DNA from 3 places in the Bacillus sp. LR--39 genome. Region 3 is predicted to be linked to each of the others. Evidence: riboswitches for the same ligand, from Rfam matches in the RefSeq annotation. Region 3 holds a riboswitch; each other region holds the start of a gene.
What was found. A riboswitch is a leader RNA that binds a small molecule or an ion and turns the genes downstream of it on or off. The one in region 3 is predicted to bind thiamine pyrophosphate.

Region 1 (6,493 bases), on a different contig from region 3:
CCTATAAAATAAACGGAATAAAGGCATAAAGCCCTTATTCCGGCAAATCGCTTTCATCCTCTTCTGAAAGGAAATGATAGGATTCATGCAGCATGAGCGCGTACTCCCCTTCTTTTGTCGGATGCGGTACATACTCAGCCTCGTTGATATACTGCTCTTCCCTTTTCTTCATATGACAGACCTCCTGTTCAATTTTAGATTGTCCAAAAGAAGACCCGTTATCATAGGAAAAAAATCACTTGCAGAGCGGGACATGCAGCTATATTTTTCGGATCGTGAAAAAGTTCCTAAGCAGCCACGGGCCCGGTTTGAAACCGAGCGTTAATTGCCACGCGCCGATCGCCTGCAGTCCGAACTCCCGAACGAGAACCATTTTTTCACTCATGCTTCGCACATCCTCAAACCACACTTCATGCGTTCTTCCATTTTCATCAGTATACCGGAAGTAAGGGGAACGCTCCTGCTGGGAATAACGGATCACTGATTGATGCTTCATGGCCGTTTCCATGGCGCGCTGATTGGAGATGGCGGATCCGATCGTTCCCGGACGGTACGGAATCACCCAATCATACCCGTACAGCGGAACACCGAGAATCACTTTTCTTCTCGGCACCCTGTTGATAGCAAAATTGATCGTTTGCCTGACCTCTGTCAAAGGCGCCACGGGTCCCGGCTCACTGCCGGCGTGGTGCCAGTCGTACGCCATAATGAACATATAATCGACGACAGCTCCGATTCCGCCGTAATCATATCCCCTCAGCCACGGCACTGCATCACTTGTTTTCGCCGGAACCGATATCGTTAACGCGAGGTGATGCTCTGAAAGCCGGGTTTTTAACTGCCGGAGAAATCCTGTGAAGAGGTCCCTGTCAGCTTCTCTGACCCGTTCAAAATCGATATTTACACCGCCGTATCCCTTTCTTACGGTTAAGGAGACGATATTGTTGACGAGATTCGTTCTTGCCGTCGGATTTTGCATCACTTGATGGGCTAATTCCGGACTGAATCCCCCTTCTGTCAGATTCGTAATGACGGCAAGCGGGCGCACTCTGTTTTGCCATGTGGTTTCTATTGCGGTTCTGTCGTTTAAATCGTTAATGATATCTCCATTCGGGCCAAAATGATATTCAAACAAAGAAATCGCCGAAGAATACGGCGCAAAATCATTAATTAACTCTCTATCCGCTTCAGGCGTCCGAATGACATAAAATTGCAGGGTCCCCGCAAGATAGTTAGAGATATCAGGGATCTTCACTTTCATACCCGCCCGCAGCCGGTTCGGCGGAATATCCGGGTTTGCCTGCATCAGCTGCATCTGCGGCACATAAGCCTTACCTGCGATAACGGCATACGTATCATTCGGCTGAACCGTATATTCATTAAGAGGGATTAAAAGCGCCTGCCCCGGAACGATATTCGTTTCCTCAAGCCCGTTGACGCTTCTGATGCTGTCAACAGGGTATCCGTACTTTCTGCTGATGGAAAATAACGAGTCGCCAGACTGCACTGTATGAACAAACATAGATGTCCTCCGTTTCCTTTTGATCAAAAGGGCTCTACTTATCTTTATGAATGATCTTCCGGTCCGATTCCAAACACTGTTTGGAGAAAGGCTGTTTACAAAACAGACATGATCAACTATGATGATGTCATCATAAAAAACTGTATAGGAAACGCACTAGGGGTGCTGTTATCGGCTGAGATAAAACATGCGGCAGGCGTGTTTTGATCCCTTATAACCCGATCTGGATAATACCAGCGTGGGGAAGTGCAGATTGACCGGAGCGCAGGGTTTTTCCCCATGCGTTTTCGTTCTGCTGCTGCATATTCCCTCGGATATGCAGTTTTTTATTTTTCATTAAAAAACGGGGGAGGACACCGCAATATGAAACTGAATATAAACTGCCTGTAAAATCATCTCTTTCATACATACGACTATCCGATAAGAAAGCAGGAGATCACAATGAAAAATTGGAAAATGAGAGAAATTGTCGTCATGTCCGTCATCAGTGTTGTATTTGCTGTCATTTATTTAGTATCAACTCATGCAAGCAATATAGCGGCAGGATTTTTCGGCCGGATGAGCTACGAACCGATTTACGGTATCTGGTTTATCGTCTCGGTGATTGCCGCGTACATTATTCAAAAACCGGGAGCTGCTCTCGTTTCTGAAATCATCGCCGCGTTTGTGGAGTGCTTACTCGGAAATCCGTCAGGACCGATGGTGATTCTGATCGGGATCGCACAGGGAATCGGTGCGGAAGCGGTCTTTTTAGCGACACGCTGGCGGATTTATACCCTGCCCGTGCTTCTTTTATCCGGTATGGGGTCTTCTGTGACGAGCTTCATTTATGACTTGTTCGTTTCCGGATACTCTGTTTTGAATCCGGGTTTATTAGCCGTCATGCTTCTCATCCGTCTGGTCTCAGGTGCGCTTCTTGCCGGCCTTCTCGGCAAAGCGATCAGTGATGCGCTGGCTTACACAGGGGTGCTGAACGGCATGGCGCTCGGAAAACAATTCAAGAAGAAAAAGAAACAGGTGAACCAAGATGCAGGCATCTGAGCCCCTTCTATCGGCCGGCCGTCTTACCTTTTCTTATGATCAGGATGAAAAGCCGATTCTTCTAAACGTGTCCTTTCAGCTCCGCAAAGGAGAGCGGGCTTTATTGCTCGGGCCGAGCGGATGCGGCAAAAGCTCGCTCGCTCTTTGTTTAAACGGTCTGTACCCGGAAGCATGCGATGGGGTTCAATCGGGAACCGTTTCTTTATACGGAACACCTCTTTCACATCTGACAGAACCCGCCGCCAGATCCATCGGCGTCGTGTTTCAAGATCCGGACCAGCAGTTTTGCATGCTGACGGTTGAAGACGAAATCGCCTTCGGCCTGGAAAATTTGCAATATACAAAAGAAGATATGGACGCAATCATCGATGACGTTTTAGAAAAATTAGAGATCACTCATCTGAAAACGCGAACGATCGCTTCGCTGTCAGGCGGTTCAAAACAAAAAGTGGCGCTTGCCTGTATCATTGCGATGGAACCGGAACTCATTATTTTGGACGAACCGACGGCACAGCTTGATCCATATTCCGCACGTGAATTAGTGCGGCTGATCAAAGATCTTCAAGCAAAAAAAGGCTTCGGCCTTCTCGTTATCGAACATCAGCTTGATCATTGGGCGCCGTGGATGGACAGGACGATTGTCCTTGACGAAACGGGTCAGAAGGTGATGGACGGAGAGACGGACATTATCTTTGAAACAAAGATTGAAGAGCTGAAGGAGCTCGGCATTCCGATCCCGCGTGTGATCTCATTGCAGAAGCACGTCAGCATTCCTTTTACATTGTGTAAAGAAAAGCTGTTTCACGAACCTGCACCATCTCTGCCCGAACACCGGCCCGCCGCGCTTTCGGCAGAAGACGCGCTGAGCGTTCACGAGCTGTCATTCTCAAGAGGAGCAGACGTCATTTTTCAGGATGTGAGCTTTTCCGTAAAAAAAGGTTCAATCACCGCGATTGCCGGCCCTAACGGAACAGGAAAATCCACGCTCCTTTCTGCCGCGGCCAAGCTCATCCGTCCGCTGAGCGGAGACATCAAAATAGACGGCAGACCGATTGATTCCTATTCTGAAAAAGAGCTGCGGCGGCTGATCGGATATGTTTTCCAAAATCCTGAACACCAGTTTGTCACAGATTCCGTCATTCAAGAGCTGATGTTCGGTTTTGAAAGCAGCAGAGCCGCAAAGGAGAAAGCTCTTCAGCTGTTAACCCGATTCGGCCTGAGACGCCATGCCTCACAGCATCCGTTTTCTTTAAGCCAAGGACAAAAACGCAGGCTCAGCGTCGCGACGATGCTTATGCACAATGTGAACGTTTTGATGCTTGATGAACCGACTTTCGGACAGGATGCCAAAACGGCGCGGGAGTGTATGCAAATGCTCCGTGAGATTCAAAAGGAAGGAACGGCTGTTTTAATGGTGACACACGATATGGAACTCGTCTCAGATTATGCCGACACGATCCTTGTGCTCTGCGGCACGAAACTGGTATTCCGGGGAACTCCCGACGCTTTGTTTTCTGATAACACCGGGATCGCCGAGCAGGCGCATTTGGCTTTGCCGCTGCGGTATGAATGGATGAAACACGACAGGAGGCGGAGAAATGAACTTGCGGCTGGAGGCTGTTAACCCGTCAATAAAGGCGGCGGCTGTATTGTTATGCGTCATTATGCTGTCGTTTATTTATAATCCGTACACCCCTGCTTTATTTTATATCATCATTGCGGGAGGCGTCCTCTCGGCGGGGCGTGTGCCGCTGAAAAAATGGCTGCTGTTCACGATTCCGTTTGTCATTCTGGCCTTCGGTTCTTTATGGACAGCCGCCGTATTCGGAAACATCCCGACAACCGGAAGCAACCTGCTGTTTAAGCTCGGGCCGATTGCCGTCAACAGTGATAACGCGGCGCTCGGGATTTCTATCGCGTTTCGTATTTTATGTTTTTCCGCTTTGTCGATGATGTTTCTTTTCACAACCGATCCGATTCTGTTCATGCTCAGTCTGATTCAGCAGTGTAAGCTGCCGCCCAAGCTTGCATACGGCGTTATCGCGGGGTTCCGGTTTCTCCCTCTTCTGAAAGATGAAATCCTGATCATCCGGCAGGCGCACAGAATCAGGGGCGCGGCGTCTGATTCCGGGCTGAAAGGAAAGCTCTCCGCCGTCAGGCGCTTCACCATTCCGCTATTGGCAGGCGCAATCAGAAAGGCGGAACGCACGGCGATCGCGATGGAATCTAAAGGCTTTACGGGGAGCCGAAACCGCACGTTTTACAGAACTGTTACTGTGCGCCGCGCCGACTGGTGCTTTTTCCTGCTCGTGCTTCTGTTATTCGGCGCAAGCTGGCTCATTTCATTGTTGTTTATATAAAAACAGGCCGCCGGAGTGATTCGGCAGCCTGTTTTGTTATGTATGTTATTGATGATAATTGAGAGCCTGAGCGAGATTGGACTTGATCGTAATATCTGAGAAATTAATGCCGAGCTGTACGGCGGTTTGAGCCATTTCCGGCCTGATTCCGGATAAAGTGGACGTGACGCCGATCAGGTTCAGCGCCTCAATTAATTTAAAAATCTGATGCGCCACCATCGTATCGACAACCACTACACCCGACAGGTCAATAAACAGATGTTCAATCAGCCGTTTGGCACATGTGCTCAGCGTATTTTCAAGAATGAATTTGGCGCGCTCCGTGTCAATATCGCCGACAAGCGGCAGCAGCGCCGTCCGTTTGCTCAGCGTGATAACCGGCGAGCTTAACTCCAAAATCATTTCTCTTTGCGCGTTCAGCTGCATTTTTGAGTTATGCTCGGCATGATCGACAAACGTGTAAATCGTAAAATCAAATACTTGTACAATTAAATTCTCCCATTTCTTCCTTTCTCCCTGTGCAAACGAAGATTCATGTTTATCGGCAAACGCATCATAATAACTGATGTATAGTCTCCGGTTTCTCATAAATTCACGGACCACATACTGGACGGGTGTATCCAGATGCTTCTGGTCTTTCGCGAGCTCAATCACCCACTGCTCGAACTCTTCTAAAAATTCTTTTTGCGGCATAATATACATTTTATTAATATGCCGGTAAAATTCTTTATCCTGCTCCGTCAGTTCTTCTGTGATGACAGGATTTGTCAAAGAATAAATCGAATTCGGATCCGAATCTTCCATCGTTTCGATCCACTCTTTCGCAATTTGATCCACTTGTTCTGAAAAATAGTTGTATAATGCTTCACTTATCTTCATATCTCTTCTCCTTTCCCATTTCCAATTATAGCGTCAGCGGGTCATGAATGAAAATGAAAGCTGTCAAACTATCCATATATTTGAAATTTTTTAGTACGATAGATTACGCCTTTTTTATGAAAATGCTTCAAATGACTCTTTCCGGCCGGCATGCTCTGCCATAAAATAGTAGCAACACCCTTGTATCCACTCGCAAGCATAAAAAAGGAGGGCTTTTTTATGAATGGTGAAATGCATTTGATTCCTTATGTCACGGATGAACAGATCATGGATGTGAACGAGCTTCCTGAGGGGATTAAAGTGATTAAGGCGCCAGAGTTGTGGGCAAAAGGGTTTAAAGGCAAGGATATTAAAATCGCGGTGCTTGACACAGGCTGCGACATCAATCATCCTGATTTGAAAGACCGGATTGTCGGCGGGAAAAACTTCACCGATGATGACGGAGGCAAAGAAGACGCGATTTCCGATTATAACGGACACGGGACACACGTTTCCGGAACGATTGCCGCCAATGATTCAAACGGCGGAATTTCGGGTGTCGCGCCGGAAGCAAGCCTTTTAATCGTTAAAGTTCTCGGCGGTCAAAACGGCAGCGGCAAATACGAATGGATCATTAACGGCATCAACTACGCCGTTGAACAAAAGGCCGATATCATTTCCATGTCACTCGGCGGGCCAAGCGATGTGCCTG
Region 2 (6,493 bases), on a different contig from region 3:
ATTAACGCGATCATTTCGTCATAACATCCGTGTATATCGCTGATGATGTCATAAGCCATTCGTGTCAGCCTCCTTATTAACGGTTTTTTATTTTTATTTATTATGGGGCTAATTCCTATACCTAATTACGGTGTTTTTGCACAAATTAAAAAAAGAATTAAAGAAATAAAGCCTTATCACTTTTTTTTCGCGTTCAGCCTTGTTAGAATATGCGTTATGTTTTTAAAAAAAAGTAAGGTTTCGCCCGCTTTAAGCGGGCTTTTATAACCCTTGTTTTAAGGAGGTATTTACGAATGGAACACACATCAGTCGCATCTTTAGTCGTCGTTCTGATCGTCGCTTTTTTGACGCCGCTCCTTTTACATCGGTTTAAGCTCAGCATCCCCGTCGTCGTCGCGGAGATCATCATGGGGCTTATTATCGGAAAAAGCGGCCTGAATCTTGTCGTTCAGGGAGATACGTGGCTGGAGACGCTGTCTGTTCTCGGCTTTATCTTTTTAATGTTTTTAAGCGGCTTGGAAATTGATTTTTCTTCATTTGAGAAAGGGAAGAAAAAACAATTCCTTCCGAATGGCAAGGAAGCGCCCAACACGTTTTCTGCCGCACTGATTATCTTTTTCGGCATCTTTATTTTATCATTGCTGCTGTCCTATGCCTTTGTATTAGCTGGTTTTATACAAAACGCATTTTTAATGACGCTTATTATTTCGACGATATCACTCGGTGTGGTGGTCCCGACTTTAAAGGAAGAACGGATCATGAACTCCAATATCGGCCAGATCATCCTGCTTGTCGCCGTTATCGCGGACTTGGCTACGATGATTCTGCTCGCTTTCTTCTCTTCTCTTTACGGAGAAGACAGCGGAAATATGTGGCTTCTGTTGATTCTCTTTGCCGCGGGGGTCGTGCTGTATTTCTTCGGCAGGATCTTTAAACACCGTTCATTTGTGCAGTCGATGTCCAAAGGCACCGTGCAGATCGGGACGAGAGCCATTTTCACACTGATTATCGTGCTTGTCGCTTTATCGGAATCTCTCGGGGCGGAAAATATTCTCGGCGCGTTTTTGGCAGGCGTTCTGGTATCGCTTCTGTCTCCGAATAAAGAAATGGTGGAACAGCTGGATTCATTCGGCTACGGGTTTTTAATTCCGATCTTTTTCGTCATGGTCGGGGTGAAATTGGACATTTGGACGCTTTTCCAAGATCCGAAAACATTAACGATGATTCCGCTGCTTCTGCTTGCGCTGTTTATCAGCAAAATGTTCCCGGTGTTTTATTTAAAGAAATGGTATGACAAAAGAACCGTGTTTGCTTCGGGCTTTTTGCTGACGTCCACGCTGTCGCTTGTTATCGCGGCGGCTACGATCGGAGAAAGGCTCCACATTATCAGCGCCAATATGTCCGGCGCGCTGACTTTAGTTGCGGTTATTGCCAGCATCATCACGCCGATCGGCTTTAAGAAATTATACAAACGGCAAAGTGCGCCGCAGGAAAAAAAGCGCATTACATTTATCGGGGCCAACCAAATGACGCTTCCGGTTACGCTGGAATTGCCTGAAGAGGAATATGAAGTACGGGTCGTCCATGTGTATCAGGAAAATGCCGGGGAAACGCTTGCGGAATCCGTTTTTTCGGTTGACACGATTTCTGATTACGAGCCCGGCACGCTTGAGTCGCACGGTATTTTCAAAACGGATATTCTTGTCGTGGCGACGGGAAATGAAGATGTGAACGCCGAAATCGCCTTAATAGCGAAAGAGAAAGGGACTGAGCGTATCATCGCAAGCGTCGGCTCGGTTGAGCATGAAACAAAACTGAAAGAAGAGGGCATCAGTATTTTTTCTATCCTTCTGTCTACAAAGACGCTCTTGCGCGCATTAATTGAGGCGCCGGGCGTGATGAGCCTCCTGACGAATGAGGAGTCTTCGTTATATCAGATCAATCTGGAAAACCCGGCGTATAACGGCATCATTCTGCGGGAATTTCCGCTGATGGGCGATGTGATTTTCGTCCGGATATTCAGAGGTGTGGACAGCATCGTTCCGCACGGAGACACGCGGCTGAAAACAGGAGACCGTCTCATCGTCACGGGCTCGCGCAACTACGTGTCGGAACTGAGAAAAATTCTTGAAGCTTGACCAAATTGCAATTCGTGATAATATAGAAGGCATAACAAATAAATCATTAATCGTATGACCACTAGGGGTGTCCTTCATAAGGGCTGAGATAAAAGTGAGACTTTTAGACCCTCATAACTTGAACAGGTTCAGACCTGCGTAGGGAAGTGGAGCGGTATTTTTTTGGGGTTCCTTTTATCCATTTAAATTCCAAACCACTTTTCCGATGCGGGAAAGTGGTTTTTTTATTTTAACAGGGGGGAAGACATGATGACATTTTCTGAAGAATGCAGACTGGCGGCTGCCGAATGGTGGGACGGAAGTTTTGTTCATCCGTTTGTAACGGGAATCGGTGACGGAAGCCTGCCGATAGACCGTTTCAGCTATTACGTGCTGCAAGATTCCTACTATTTGACGCATTTTGCAAAAGTTCAGGCGTTCGGCGCCGCATATGCCGAAGACTTGTTTACGACGGGCAGGATGGCGGGCCACGCTCAAGGGACATATGAAGCGGAAATGGCGCTGCACCGCGAGTTTACGGAGCTTTTAGGGATTACGGAAGAAGAGCGTGCGGCATTTAAACCGGCACCGACCGCCTATTCTTATACGTCTCATATGTACAGATCGGTGATGAGCGGCAATTTTGGAGAAATATTAGCTGCGCTTCTGCCCTGTTATTGGCTTTATTATGAAGTCGGCGAACACTTAAAAGAGTGCAAACCGGAGCATCCGATTTATGAAAAATGGATCGGTACATACGGCGGAGACTGGTTCAGACAGCAAGTCGAAGAACAGATCAGCCGTTTTGACGAGATTGCTGAAAACAGCACAGAGGACATCCGCGCGAAAATGAAAGAGAATTTTGTGATTTCAAGCTATTATGAATATCAATTTTGGGGAATGGCCTATCAAAAAGAAAGCTGGTCCGAGAAGGGCGGAAAAGAGGTGGAATCTTTTGGAGCTGCACGCGGTAACTGATAATCGCAAACCCGTTGCCGAGCTGGCCGAGGATATTCTTTCGATTCAGCGCGAAGTAAGCTTTATACATATCCGTGAGCGGGATAAAACAGCGGGAGAAATCATGCAGCTTTTGTCCCTTTTGAAAAAGGGCGGTGCGGATAAGGACAAATTGATCATCAATGACAGGGCGGATATCGCGCTTTTTGCCAATATACACCGTGTTCAGCTTCCGTCCCGCAGCTTTTCCGTAAAGCAGGTGCGAAGCAGATTTCCCCATCTTCATATCGGACGTTCGGTTCATTCGCTGAAAGAAGCCATCCAAGCTGAAAAGGAAGATGCGGATTATGTGGTGTTCGGCCATGTATTTGAAACCGAATGTAAACAAGGACTTGAAGCAAGAGGCATCAGCCTGCTTTCAGAGATCAAACGCACGCTTTCCATCCCCGTCATCGCAATCGGCGGAATGACACTGCAGACGATCGGACACACAAAGCAGGCGAAACCGGACGGAATTGCCGTCATGTCAGGTATTTTCTCAGCTGAAAATCCTGAGGAGGCGGCAAAACGGTATGCACGCGCGGTAAGGGAGGCCGATTATGAAGAAGCACTATGATACGGCGGTGATCGGCGGCGGAATTATCGGGTGCGCCATTTCTTATGAGCTGGCGAAGACGCAGCAGAACGTTGTCTTGCTTGAAGCCGGAGAAGTCGGCCGAAAAACGACAAGCGCTGCCGCGGGAATGCTGGGCGCTCATGCGGAATGTGAAAACCGGGATGCGTTTTTTGATTTTGCCATGCACAGTCAAAGGCTGTATGAAGCGGCGGGGCAAGAGCTTGAGGAAGCTTGCGGCATTGACATCAGGCGCCATAACGGCGGAATGCTTAAACTGGCGTATACCGAAGAAGATATCGCCCGTCTACGGAAGATGGATGATCTGCCTTCCGTCACCTGGCTTTCAGCGAAAGATGCCCTTGAAAAAGAGCCTTACGCTTCAAAAGACATTCTCGGCGCAAGTTTTATAAAAGACGATATCCATGTCGAACCGTACTATGTCTGCAAAGCGTATGCAAAAGGGGCGCGGCGCTATGGCGCTGATATATATGAGCATACACAAGTCACCTCCGTAAAACGGGTGAACGGAGAATATTGCATCACAACGTCCGGCGGGGATGTTTATGCTGACAAAGTCGCAGTTGCAAGCGGGGTATGGAGCGGCCGGTTTTTCAGCCAGCTCGGCTTGGGACAGCCTTTTTTTCCTGTGAAAGGAGAATGCCTTTCCGTGTGGAATGACGATACCACGCTGACCAAAACCCTTTACCATGATCATTGTTATGTTGTCCCGAGAAAAAGCGGCCGGCTTGTCATCGGCGCCACGATGAAACAGGGTGACTGGAGCGATACGCCTGACATCGGAGGAATTGAGGCCGTCATTGCAAAAGCGAAAACCATGCTTCCCGCCATCGAACATATGAAAATAGACCGGTTTTGGGCGGGTCTCAGGCCGGGAACAAGAGACGGAAAGCCGTTTATCGGGCGGCATCCTGAAGACAGCGGCATCATCTTCGCCGCCGGCCATTTTCGGAACGGCATCCTGTTGGCGCCGGCAACGGCTGAAATGGTGCGGGATATAATCTTGGGGCAACAAGTCAAACAGGAATGGGAAGAAGCGTTTCGAATTGATCGCAAGGAGGCTGTTCATATATGATCCTTCAGCTGAACGGAAAACAAATTGATTGGAATCGAAATGAGGGGACGGTTCAGGATTTGCTTGAATCGTACCAGCTCGATCAAAGAATCGTAGTTGTGGAGAGAAATAAAGAAATTATTGAAAAAAAGAATTATGAAAATACAAGTTTGTGTGACCGCGATGTCATAGAAATTGTCCATTTTGTAGGAGGCGGATGAGGATGTTAACAATAGGCGGAAAACAGTTTCAGTCAAGATTGCTGTTAGGAACGGGAAAATATCCGAGTTTTGAGATTCAGAAAGAGGCGGTGGCTGTCTCGGAATCAGATATTTTAACCTTTGCGGTGCGGCGGATGAACATCTTTGAAGAGTCTCAGCCTAACTTTCTCGAACAGCTTGATTTGTCTAAATACACGCTTCTGCCGAATACGGCCGGCGCCGCAACGGCTGAAGAGGCGGTCCGAATCGCAAGGCTTGCCAAAGCTTCAGGGCTTTGTGACATGATAAAAGTAGAAGTCATCGGATGCAGCCGGTCACTTTTGCCTGATCCGGTTGAAACGCTGAAAGCATCAGAACAGCTGCTCGAAGAGGGATTTATCGTGCTTCCGTATACGTCTGACGATGTCGTGCTCGCAAGACGTCTTGAGGAGCTCGGAGTGCATGCCATTATGCCGGGCGCTTCGCCGATCGGTTCCGGTCAGGGAATTTTAAATCCGCTGAATCTATCCTTTATCATTGAACAGGCGAAGGTGCCGGTCATTGTCGATGCCGGCGTCGGATCTTCAAAAGACGCCGCCTACGCGATGGAGCTCGGGGCAGACGGTGTGCTGTTAAATACCGCTGTGTCAGGCGCTGATGATCCGGTCAAAATGGCCAGGGCGATGAAGCTTGCCGTAGAAGCGGGCCGCCTTTCTTATGAAGCCGGGAGAATTCCGGTGAAAGATTACGGAACTGCAAGCAGTCCGCGAGACGGTCTTCCGGTATGACGGACAGATATTCCAGACAGGAGCTGTTTCAGCCGATCGGTCCCTCCGGCCAAGAGAAGCTCCGGTCGTCTCACGCCGTGATTATCGGCGCGGGTGCGCTTGGGACGGCAAGTGCGGAGATGCTTGTCAGAGCAGGGATCGGGAAGGTAACGATCGCTGACAGAGATTATGTGGAGTGGAGTAATCTTCAGCGCCAGCAGCTTTATACTGAAGATGATGTCAGACAGGAAATGCCGAAAGCCGCGGCGGCTGAAAAACGGCTTCGATCTATAAATAGCGATGTAGAGGTCGAGGGATTTGTCATGGATGTCACTGCGGAAAACGCACCCGGATTGATTCGTGGCGCCTCCCTCATCGTGGATGCCGCCGACAACTTTGAAACGAGGCTGATTGTGAACGATGCGGCTGTACAGAAAGGAATTCCCTTTCTGTACGGCGCCTGTGTCGGCAGCTACGGGCTCTCTTTTACCGTCATTCCTGGTGTCACGCCGTGCCTTCACTGTCTGCTTGAAACATTGCCTTTAGGCGGTATGACATGCGATACGGCGGGAATCATCAGCCCGGCTGTATTGCAGACGGCCGTTTTTCAGGCAGCAGATGCGCTGAAGCTGTTAACGGGCGGATCTATCGAGCATGTTCTCCGTTCCTTTGATTTATGGAAAAATGAACGGTCAGAAATAAACGTCGCCCGTCTTAAGTCGGCTGATTGCCCAAGCTGCGGCACAAACGAATTTCCGTTTTTA
Region 3 (10,373 bases):
ATTATAGTAGTCGGAATTTATTACTGCTTTTTTAAGAAACAAAAAGCGGATGAAAGCTTAGAAAAAACAGAAAAGAGCGGACAAACTTCTGCTCGCAAACATAACAAAAATACGGAACCGATTCCGCGGAACAGCGGTGTGTTGCTTTCAAAAGGCTCAGGTTCATTCAACATGGAAACAGGGACGATCTCAGATATTCACGGTGAACATACCGGAATGTTCGAAAGTGATGAGCATGCTGACCAGCAGGAGGAGCTGGATTCGGCGCACCGTGCTTATATTAAGGAAACACCGATTCGGCCGTGGAATTTAATCATTCCGATCGGGCTGTTTTTGCTATTGACACTCTTTCTCAGCTGGTGGGACGGCCATTCAAAAGCACAAGGGTTTTTGAATGCTTTTATCAAAAGCGATATGCTTGGCGTCATGTTAACCGCATTATTGGCAGCGGTTATTGCAGCATTTGCTCTTTTTATGTTTCAGCGTTTTCATGCAGGCGAGCTTGTTACCCATTTTATTAAGGGCGGAAACGAATTGGTCCTTGTTCCGGCGCTTATCGCCGCGGGGATCTCCGTTGTGTTATACGGTGCGTTTTCATTTTTCAGATAACAAATACTTTTTGAAGGCGTTATCCGAAAATGGGATAACGCCTTTTTATGAGCTGTTATACTAGAGAAAAAAAGAGGTGATGACGTGAAGCAGATTATTGCAATGGGCGGCGGAGGCTTTTCCATGGAGCCGGATCATCTTGTGCTGGATCAGTATATTTTAGAGCAGTCGGCGCGGTCAAAGCCAAAAGTTTGTTTTTTGCCGACGGCAAGCGGAGATTCGGAGAATTATATCGGCAGGTTTTATCAAGCCTTTCAAAAGCTGCGGTGTGAGCCGGATCACTTGTCGTTGTTTAAACCGCCGGGTTCTGACCTCAGATCCTTTCTCATGAAGAAAGATATTATATATGTCGGAGGCGGAAATACGCGCAATATGCTTGTCTTATGGAAAGAGTGGGGGCTTGACCTTATTCTTCGTGAGGCTTGGGAAAACGGCATCATGTTGGCGGGTCTTAGCGCCGGGGCGATTTGCTGGTATGAAGAAGGATTGACGGATTCAGCTGGAGATTTGAGAGAGTTAAGAGCTTTAGGATTTTTGCCGGGCAGCTTCTGTCCGCACTATGACGGAGAAGCGGAGCGCCGGCCGGTGTATCACCGTCTGATTTCAGAAAAGAAACTCAGGGAGGGCTATGCCGCTGATGATGGCGCTGCGCTTCATTATAAAGACGGTCAGCTGTTCCAGGCTGTCTCTTCCCGGGAAACCGCAAAGGGTTATCGGGTTTTTAATACCGAAGAAGGCGTTCGGGAAACAGAGCTTATGACTGTCCCATTATCTGAATTTTGATAATATGCTTTTTTTTGTACACAACTTGTGTTACGATGAGAGCGAAATCAATAGTTACTGGGGGTGCCCGTCTGAGCGGGCTGAGAGAGAAGCGGCGGCTTCTTAACCCTTTGGACCTGATCTGGTTCGTACCAGCGTGGGGAAGTAGAGGTTTTATTATTGTTGAGGACAACAATAATAGTTTCTTTCTGACTGCAAAACCGGGTTCTTCTTTGAACCCGGTTTTTTTGTGCTGGTGCTGAGCTTGGTTCTGTTATTCAAATGAAAAAGGAGAGATTTGTATGCAAAATCAATCAGTACAGCAAGCGAACATTTCCATTATGTCGAGTTTTTCCGGCAGTAAAAAGGTTTATGCAGAAGGTTCTTCGCCCGATATACGAGTGCCGATGCGGGAAATCAGCCTGAGTGCGACTACGGGGGCATTCGGGGAAGAGGAGAATGCGCCGGTCCGTGTTTATGATACGAGCGGGCCGTATACAGATCCGGATGTACAGATTGATATTCATAAAGGGCTGGGGGCGCTCCGCACAAAGTGGATTACCGGGCGCGGAGATGTAGAAGAATATAACGGCCGGACCGTGAGACCTGAAGACAACGGCTATAAAAAAGAGGGCCGTGCCGCCGAATACCCCGGCCTACAGCGGAAACCGCTTCGGGCCAAGCCGGGGAAAAATGTAACACAATTGCATTATGCGAGAAAAGGCATCATTACGCCGGAAATGGAGTTTATCGCAATACGTGAGCATGTGTCTCCCGAATTTGTCAGGGAAGAGGTGGCGAGCGGACGGGCGATTATTCCTTCTAACGTCAACCACCCGGAAAGCGAGCCGATGATTATCGGCCGGAATTTTCATGTGAAAATCAATGCAAATATCGGCAACTCGGCTGTTACATCTTCTATCGAAGAAGAAGTCGAAAAAATGACGTGGGCGATTCGCTGGGGCGCCGATACGATGATGGACTTATCCACGGGAAAAGACATTCATACGACGCGTGAATGGATTATCCGCAACTGCCCCGTGCCTGTGGGGACGGTGCCGATTTATCAGGCGCTTGAAAAAGTTAATGGCATTGCCGAGGATTTAACGTGGGACATTTATCGTGACACATTGATTGAGCAGGCGGAGCAGGGCGTGGATTATTTCACCATCCATGCCGGCGTACTGCTTCGTTACGTCCCGTTAACGGCCAAACGCACGACGGGAATCGTTTCCCGCGGCGGGGCGATTATGGCGCAATGGTGCCTGGCCCATCATCAGGAAAGCTTTCTGTACACGCATTTTGAAGAAATTTGTGAAATCATGAAGGCCTATGATATCGCTTTTTCACTTGGTGACGGGCTTCGCCCCGGTTCGATTGCGGATGCCAATGATGAAGCGCAGTTTGCGGAATTGGAGACTCTCGGAGAATTGACGGAGATTGCGTGGAAGCACGATGTGCAAGTGATGATCGAAGGACCGGGTCATGTGCCGATGCATAAAATTAAGGAAAACATGGACAAGCAGCTGGAAATTTGTAAAGAGGCGCCTTTTTACACGCTCGGGCCATTAACGACGGATATCGCTCCGGGTTATGACCACATTACTTCAGCAATCGGCGCGGCGATGATCGGCTGGTACGGGACGGCGATGCTTTGCTATGTCACGCCGAAGGAGCATTTGGGGCTGCCGAATCGTGATGATGTAAGAGAAGGCGTCATTACGTACAAAATCGCGGCACATGCCGCAGACCTTGCTAAAGGGCATCCGGGTGCACAGATCCGTGACGATGCTCTGTCTAAGGCGCGGTTTGAATTCCGTTGGCGTGATCAATTTCATTTGTCGCTTGATCCTGAAAGAGCAATGGAATATCATGATGAAACGCTGCCGGCTGAAGGCGCAAAAACAGCTCACTTCTGTTCGATGTGCGGTCCGAAGTTCTGCAGCATGAGAATTTCTCAGGATATTCGTGATTATGCGAAGGAAAACGGACTTACTGAAGATGAGGCCGTCAATGAGGGGCTGAAAGAAAAAGCAAAAGAGTTTGCAGAGAAGGGAAGCCGCTTATATCAATAAAAGAAAAGATGAAGATGGAGTTTGCCCATCTTCATCTTTTTTAGAAAAACGGTGAACGGCGAAGCGGCGGAATGCTCTGCTCAAAGCGGAATATATTTTCCGGATCATATTTCGTTTTGACTTGACGGAGGCGGTGAACATTTTCTCCGTAATACGTTTGCGGCCAGTTTCTGATTTCTCTATCAGGCCAATTCACGTAATCTCCCATCGTTTCTCTTGATAGGGACGTTCTCAATCCTTCGATCCAGCGGACATTTTGTCTTTCTTCTTCAGCAGATGTCCAAGTTGTAATATATTCTTGGGCAATGATTGCGTTGCGATAGTAGAATGCCGTTTGGTCCGGAGCGATCCGTCCGGCCGCACCGCCGAGAGATTGCTGCCAGACACTGGCGTTTTCGTTCGGAGCGTGCTCTAAATAGCGCTTTAAAGTGGAAATCGCGCGTGTTGATAATGGTTTTTCAATAAAGGATCCTGACCGCTTCATCTTTTGCGGCTGATTGCCTCCCGGGCTGTTAAAAAAGGCTGCCGCTTTAATAAATGGCAATGTCTTGACCATGCCGCTTGTCGGTTTTCCCGCTTTCATTAACGGAGCCAGCAGTTCTTTCAGCTCATCCTTTGTCCCGGTAAATTGACCGAGCGCTTCTATGCGGTTGACTTCCTTAGGCCAGAACTGAATTGATGAGGTAAGCCGGTTGTCTGTAAATGGAGCCCAGCGCTGCCATGTGTTAAATACTTCCTCAAAATCATCCCAGCCCCAAGTGACAGAAAAAACAGACACGCATGAGATCGGCACGGCTTTAAACATCATGGATGTGACAATGCCGAAGTTGCCTCCCCCTCCTCCCTGAGACGCCCAAAATAGATCAGAGTGCTTTGAACGGTTGACTGTGATCAATTCAGCACCCGCTTTTTCGTCCGCTATGATCATTTCGAGCTGGAGGAGACGATCGCAAGTAAGTCCGGCTGTCCTTGTTAAATATCCGATTCCTCCCCCGAGCGTCAGCCCCGTGATTCCCACATTCGCAATGGTTCCCGCAGGAAGGGTCAAGCCGTACCGCCAGAGTGTCCGGTAGACTTCCCCCAATTCGGCTCCCGCTTCAATCGAGACCAGCCGCTTATCCTCATTTACTCTTATTTTCTTCATTTCACTGAGATCAATGACTAGTCCGTCATTTAACAGGGAAAAATTTTCGTAGCTGTGTCTTCCGCCTCTGATACGGAAAGGCACATTGTTCTCACGTGCCCATCTCAGCGCATTGAGGGCGTCATGTTTATTTTGACAAAACACAATGATGTCTGGATATCTTTGCAGGCTTAAATTGATATTGGTTCTCGCAGCATTATAGTCCGGGTCATCTTTTTTGACGATGCGACCGGTCAATGTTGTCTTTTCCACATTCTCACTCACTTTCACTTGTAATCTGCTATGTTTTCTAGCATATGCGGAAAAATGAGAGAGTGTATGAGGAAAACCCCCGGAAGGAAACGATATTTTAAATTATAGTTGACAGGTAGGGATTATATGAATTAACATAATCATTACATATTTCCAAACGATGGCTGATCGGATCACCGAAGGCTCTTATCTTTTAAACAGATAAGGGCCTTTTTTGCGTGAAAGTCATTGAATGAAATGAAAAGCGGAGGGATGAAAAGTGGCGTTAAAAAAGGTACCACATGTGCGCAAAAAGAGCAAAAAACGAAAAAAGTACAGAAAACACACATTGAATTTCGAACTGCTTGTAGAGAAAAACAAACGGGAGATTATGAGAAATGAGAAACAGATGGAGCAGATTTATATAAAGATAGATGAAAAGCATGCGGGGGTTCGATAAAGATGAAGGAGAGAAAATGGAGGATAAAAACAACGGTACTCGCGCTGTCGGTATCCATCACGTTATCAGGGTGCGCGTTAGGGAGTGCCGGAGAAGAACCGTCATCTGCGGCGGATAAAAAGGAAGAAACACGTATCGCCCATGTCAAGACAAAGGAATTTAAAGCTTCTCATCCGGCGGCGATTCCCGCTAAATCGAAAGCCAGAACTGATACTTTTGTTGCTGGGATTTCCGCGCCGGGCGGCGTGTTTCTGCCGTACTTTTACGAAAACGGCTGGGACGGAAATGCGACAGATCCTATTTTTGAGCCGTTAGTCAAACTGGATAAAACGGGGAAGCCAGCCCCGGCTCTTGCGGAAAGCTGGAAAGTTTCCAAAGATCAGCTTACCTACACGTTCCGTTTAAGAAAAAATCTCGTTTTCAGCGACGGTTCACCGCTGACCGCAAAGGATGCCGCATTCACTTTAACACTGCTGCATGATCCTGCATACGCGGGCTATGAAGATATCACCACGGCTTATATTAAAGGCGGCAAGGCTTACAAAGAAGGAAAGGCAAAGACGATAGAAGGCATTCGCGTCCTTGATGACAGAACCATTCAAATCACGACTGAGAAAGTCAGTGCGAAGTCGCTGCTTCTTTTAGGCGGGCAGGTGCTGTCAGAAGCTTACTACGGGAAGAATTATCGATTCGGCAAACTGGACTATTTAAAAGAGCTTTATGCCAAACCGCTCGGAGCGGGACCTTATCAATTTACAGAATACCTTCCGGGACAGGAAATACGCTATCAGGCTAATGAACACTATTATGCCGGAAAACCGAAAACCGAAAAGCTGATTTATAAAATTATCGATGCGTCAACTTCCCTTCAGCTGTTTGAAACGAGTGACCTTGATTACGCTTCTTTCTCACCTGATGATGATACGGTTCAGCACTTAAAAAGTCTCGGTTTTGCCAATATAAGCGTATCTGTCGTGAATGATTACGGGCTTGTGTACGTCAATCACAAGCGTCTGCCTTTTCAAGATAAGAAAGTGTCCCAGGCGCTTATTTACGGACTTGACCGTCAAAAAATCGTCGATGTACGCTTTAAACGCTACGGAGAGGTCGCGAATGTTCCGGTGTCTCCGGTTTCGTGGGCTTATGATGACAAAGGTGTCAATCGGTACGCGTTTAACCCTGAAAAAGCCAAAAAGCTTCTCGATGAAGCAGGCTGGAAAACGGGCAAAGCCGGTGTACGTGAAAAAAACGGAAAAAAGCTTGAAATCAGCTATTACACGTCTAAAGCGGATGATGATTTCATCCCGATCGCGAAAGAAAATTACGCGGACATCGGAATCGCATTAAAACCGGAAGTGATGGATTTTAATACGGAAGTAGCGAAAATAAATGACAAACAATATGACCTTGCCGCCGTTTCCACCTCGCAGATTCTTGATCCGAATGACACGGTGGAAAAGCTGGCTTCCGGCCATCCCAATAATGTAACGGGATATTCCAATCCGAAAGCGGACCGGCTGATAGAGAAAGGAGCCGGCACGCTTGATATCAGCAAAAGAAAAGAGATTTATCACCAGCTGTACCGGGAGCTCGGGGAAAACCCGCCTTACATTCTGATTCATTACCGTCAGAGCGCAAGGGCGGTCAGCGGAAAAATAAAAGGGCTTGAGCCTGACAATTATTCTGGAATCAGTTCAAGTCTCTCAAATGTCTCAATTCAATAGAACGGTTGGGCAAAATACCCGGTGCATCCTGGGGATTTTGCCCTTTCAGCGGAAAGGAGGGGCTTTTTATGAAACGGTATGCCGCAGAACGATTCATTCAAATGCTTGTGATCTTATTTGGTACGTCCTTTATTATTTTTTTCTTATTCGCCATGCTGCCTGGCGACTATATTGATTCCAATGTCAATCTGACTCCGGAAAGAGCGATGGAGTTAAAAGCGCTTTACGGGCTGGATCAGCCGATTTGGCAGCGCTATGTGACGTGGCTCGGAAATGTGCTCAGCGGAGATTTTGGGTTTTCTTTGAAATATCAGGAGAACGTCCTGTCACTGCTTCGGAAATATGTCTGGAATTCGTTTTTTGTCGCGTTTTTGGCGTTGCTTGTCACATGGTCAGCCGCGATGATTACGGGTGTCATATCCGCTGTCAGGAAATACTCATGGTTTGACGGGATCGTGACGTTTCTTGTTTTTGCTTCCATGGCGTTCCCGTCTTTTTTTATCAGCCTTCTGTTTATTAAGTGGTTTGGGGTGGATTTGAAAATATTGCCCGTCGGCGGGATGATTGATACCGGAAGCACGAGTACAGGTTTTTCGTACGTGCTTGAAGCCGCCAGACATATGATTCTTCCGGTCGTGATTTTATCTATGCTCGGCATCGGCTCGCTGACAAGGTATTTCCGCTCCGGCATGCTGGACGTGATCAGACAGGATTATATCAGAACGGCGAGAGCGAAGGGATTGAAAGAGCGCACCGTCATCTGGAAACATGCGTTGAAAAACGCGCTCATTCCGGCCATCACCCTGCTTGCTTTTGAACTGCCGGGACTGTTTTCCGGAGCCATCATTATTGAACAGATTTTCGGGTGGCCGGGTGTCGGACGTATTCAGCTGGAATCTGTGCATTATCGTGATTATCCGGTTTTGATGGCGTTTACCTTGTTTTTGTCTTGTTTAACGATTGTGGGGAACTTCTTGGCGGATATCGCTTATGCCGCGGTTGATCCGCGGGTCAGGCTTAAATAGGGGGTGTTCGGAATGAAAAAACAAAAAGGGGTGCCGCCTTCTCTTTGGAAGCAGACGTACCGCCGCCTGCTGCAGCATAAGCTGACGGTCATCAGTCTTCTTTTCTTATGTTTTATGTTTTTATTGTGCTTTATCGGGCCGTCTTTTTCTCCGTACATAACAGATCGGACGGATATTTCAAATGCCAATCAGCAGCCGGGAATCCATCATTGGCTGGGAACCGACCAGTACGGGAGAGATGTGCTGACGAGGCTGATGCTGGCGGGGCAGATTTCTCTGACTGTGGGGCTTGCTTCAATGGTGCTGTCGCTTGTCATCGGTTCTTTACTCGGGGCTGCGGCCGGATTTTATCGGGGAGCCGCTGATATGATCATTATGCGCATCGCTGATATGCTCATGTCCATCCCGGGCCTGCCGCTGCTTTTGGTTTTGGCTGCGGTGATGTCGGAGTGGAAAGTGCCTTCTGAATACAGAATGTACCTGATTATGATGATGTTAAGCCTGATCGGATGGCCCGGTTTGGCGCGGCTTGTACGCGGACAGATTTTGTCGCTGAAGGAGCAGCCGTTTATGATGGCCGCGGAAGTTTTGGGGCTTAGTGATAAACGGAAAATCCTCTATCATTTGCTTCCCAATACATTGCCGTTATTACTGGTAGCGGCGACTTTGCATGTGGCGGGAGCGATGCTGAGTGAATCGGCGCTGAGTTTTCTCGGGCTTGGCGTTGCTCCGCCGACACCTTCTTGGGGAAACATGATGGAAGCGGCGAATCATTTTATGGATTTTACACTCCGCCCGTGGCTGTGGATTCCGCCGGGAACGGCCATTTTTCTGACCGTTGTGGCGATTCATCTGCTTGGAGACGGTTTAAGAGACGCTTTTGATCCTAAGGTAAAACGGCAGGTGAAAATGAAATGAAAAAACCGCTTTTAGAAGTAAGGCATTTGGAAACGGCTTTTTATACAGAGGAGGGGGCGGTAAGGGCCGTGGACGATGTCAGCTTTACGATACATGAGGAGGAAACGGTTTGTATTGTAGGGGAGTCCGGCTGCGGGAAAAGCATGGCGTCATTGTCCATTATGCAGCTTCTTCCCGAGACGGGGAGAATCGAACGGGGAGCGGTGCATTTTTCCGGACGGAACCTGTTGGAATTGAAACCAAAAGACATGCAGAAAATCCGCGGCAGCGAAATCGGGATGATATTTCAGGAACCGATGACATCTTTGAATCCGGTGTTTACAATCGGTGAGCAGCTGACCGAACCGATTCGCGAACATTTGTTGTTGAGTAAGAAAGAAGCATGGCGGAAGGCCGTTGAACTGATCACGTTAGTGGAGATCCCGCATGCCGAGCAGGTTATGCACCGATATCCTCATGAGCTGAGCGGCGGCATGCTGCAGCGCATCATGACGGCTGTCGCGCTAAGCTGCGAACCGAAATTGATCATTGCCGACGAGCCGACGACAGCGCTTGACGTAACCATTCAGGCGCAGATATTGGATTTATTGCGGGATATGAAAAAGCAATTTCGCACGTCTATTTTATTCATTACTCATGACCTTGGCGTGGTTGCTGAAATGGCTGATTATGTGATTGTCATGTATGCGGGAAAAATTGTGGAGGAAGGACCGGTTGCAAGGCTGTTTTCTGATCCGAAGCATCCGTATACGAAAGGGCTGCTCGCGGCCAAGCCGGTTATCGGTCAAAGAAGGGAGATGCTGTACACCATTCCGGGGCAGGTCCCCGAGCTTGCGGACCTGTCGGGATCGTCTTGTTATTTTGCGGACCGATGTGAACACAGCACGGAAATATGCTGGAAATCGAGCCCGAATTTTACTGAATTCGGGAAGGGGCATCAGGCGGCGTGCTGGCTTTACAGAGAGGAGAAAGCGGATGAGTGATGTGTTGCTGGAGGTCAAGGGGCTGAAAAAATATTACGAGGAGCATGGGGGGATGAGAAAGACCCGCAAAAATCCCGTAAAAGCAGTTGACGGTGTCAGTTTTACGATAGGAAAGGGAGAAGTGTTCGGCTTAGCGGGAGAATCGGGCAGCGGAAAGTCATCAATCGGCAAGACCATTTTGAGGCTTCATGAAAAAACAGAGGGAGAGGTGTTTTTTCAGGGGCGTGATGTGTTTCGGATGAGCCGGCGCGAGCTCAAAACTTTCAGATCGGAAGCGCAGCTCATTTTTCAAGATCCGTTCAGTTCTTTAAATCCCCGGCGCCGGATCGGAGAAGCCATCGGTGAAGCGATGATCGAGCATCAATTGGCGGTAAAGCGGAACGCGCGTGATAAAGCGGCGGAAGTTCTTGAAGCCTGCGGACTTTCCGCAAACTTTATCGAT

Region 1: another riboswitch for thiamine pyrophosphate. It lies ahead of ACWHAR_RS07675 (ECF transporter S component); the one in region 3 lies ahead of thiC (phosphomethylpyrimidine synthase ThiC).
Region 2: another riboswitch for thiamine pyrophosphate. It lies ahead of tenA (thiaminase II); the one in region 3 lies ahead of thiC (phosphomethylpyrimidine synthase ThiC).

The regions. Positions count from the first base shown of each region.
Region 1 covers NZ_JBSIOT010000001.1:1,634,152-1,640,644, forward strand. Annotated here, with positions in the region: gene ACWHAR_RS07665 (transcriptional regulator SplA domain-containing protein) at 35-172, opposite strand; gene ACWHAR_RS07670 (glycoside hydrolase family 18 protein) at 260-1,522, opposite strand; TPP riboswitch at 1,671-1,784, shown strand; gene ACWHAR_RS07675 (ECF transporter S component) at 1,964-2,563, shown strand; gene ACWHAR_RS07680 (ABC transporter ATP-binding protein) at 2,550-4,187, shown strand; gene ACWHAR_RS07685 (energy-coupling factor transporter transmembrane component T family protein) at 4,162-4,923, shown strand; gene ACWHAR_RS07690 (STAS domain-containing protein) at 4,969-5,802, opposite strand; gene ACWHAR_RS07695 (S8 family peptidase) at 6,022-6,493, shown strand, end outside.
Region 2 covers NZ_JBSIOT010000001.1:1,790,504-1,796,996, reverse strand. Annotated here, with positions in the region: gene prpE (bis(5'-nucleosyl)-tetraphosphatase PrpE) at 1-59, opposite strand, end outside; gene ACWHAR_RS08555 (monovalent cation:proton antiporter family protein) at 294-2,138, shown strand; TPP riboswitch at 2,192-2,300, shown strand; gene tenA (thiaminase II) at 2,388-3,095, shown strand; gene tenI (thiazole tautomerase TenI) at 3,073-3,690, shown strand; gene thiO (glycine oxidase ThiO) at 3,674-4,783, shown strand; gene thiS (sulfur carrier protein ThiS) at 4,780-4,983, shown strand; gene thiG (thiazole synthase) at 4,980-5,750, shown strand; gene thiF (thiazole biosynthesis adenylyltransferase ThiF) at 5,747-6,493, shown strand, end outside.
Region 3 covers NZ_JBSIOT010000007.1:27,795-38,167, reverse strand. Annotated here, with positions in the region: gene ACWHAR_RS19130 (Na+/H+ antiporter NhaC family protein) at 1-609, shown strand, start outside; gene ACWHAR_RS19125 (Type 1 glutamine amidotransferase-like domain-containing protein) at 694-1,392, shown strand; TPP riboswitch at 1,442-1,552, shown strand; gene thiC (phosphomethylpyrimidine synthase ThiC) at 1,674-3,446, shown strand; gene ACWHAR_RS19115 (FAD-binding oxidoreductase) at 3,487-4,842, opposite strand; gene ACWHAR_RS19110 (FbpB family small basic protein) at 5,102-5,281, shown strand; gene ACWHAR_RS19105 (ABC transporter substrate-binding protein) at 5,284-7,005, shown strand; gene ACWHAR_RS19100 (ABC transporter permease) at 7,074-8,030, shown strand; gene opp4C (oligopeptide ABC transporter permease) at 8,043-8,948, shown strand; gene ACWHAR_RS19090 (ABC transporter ATP-binding protein) at 8,945-9,931, shown strand; gene ACWHAR_RS19085 (ABC transporter ATP-binding protein) at 9,924-10,373, shown strand, end outside.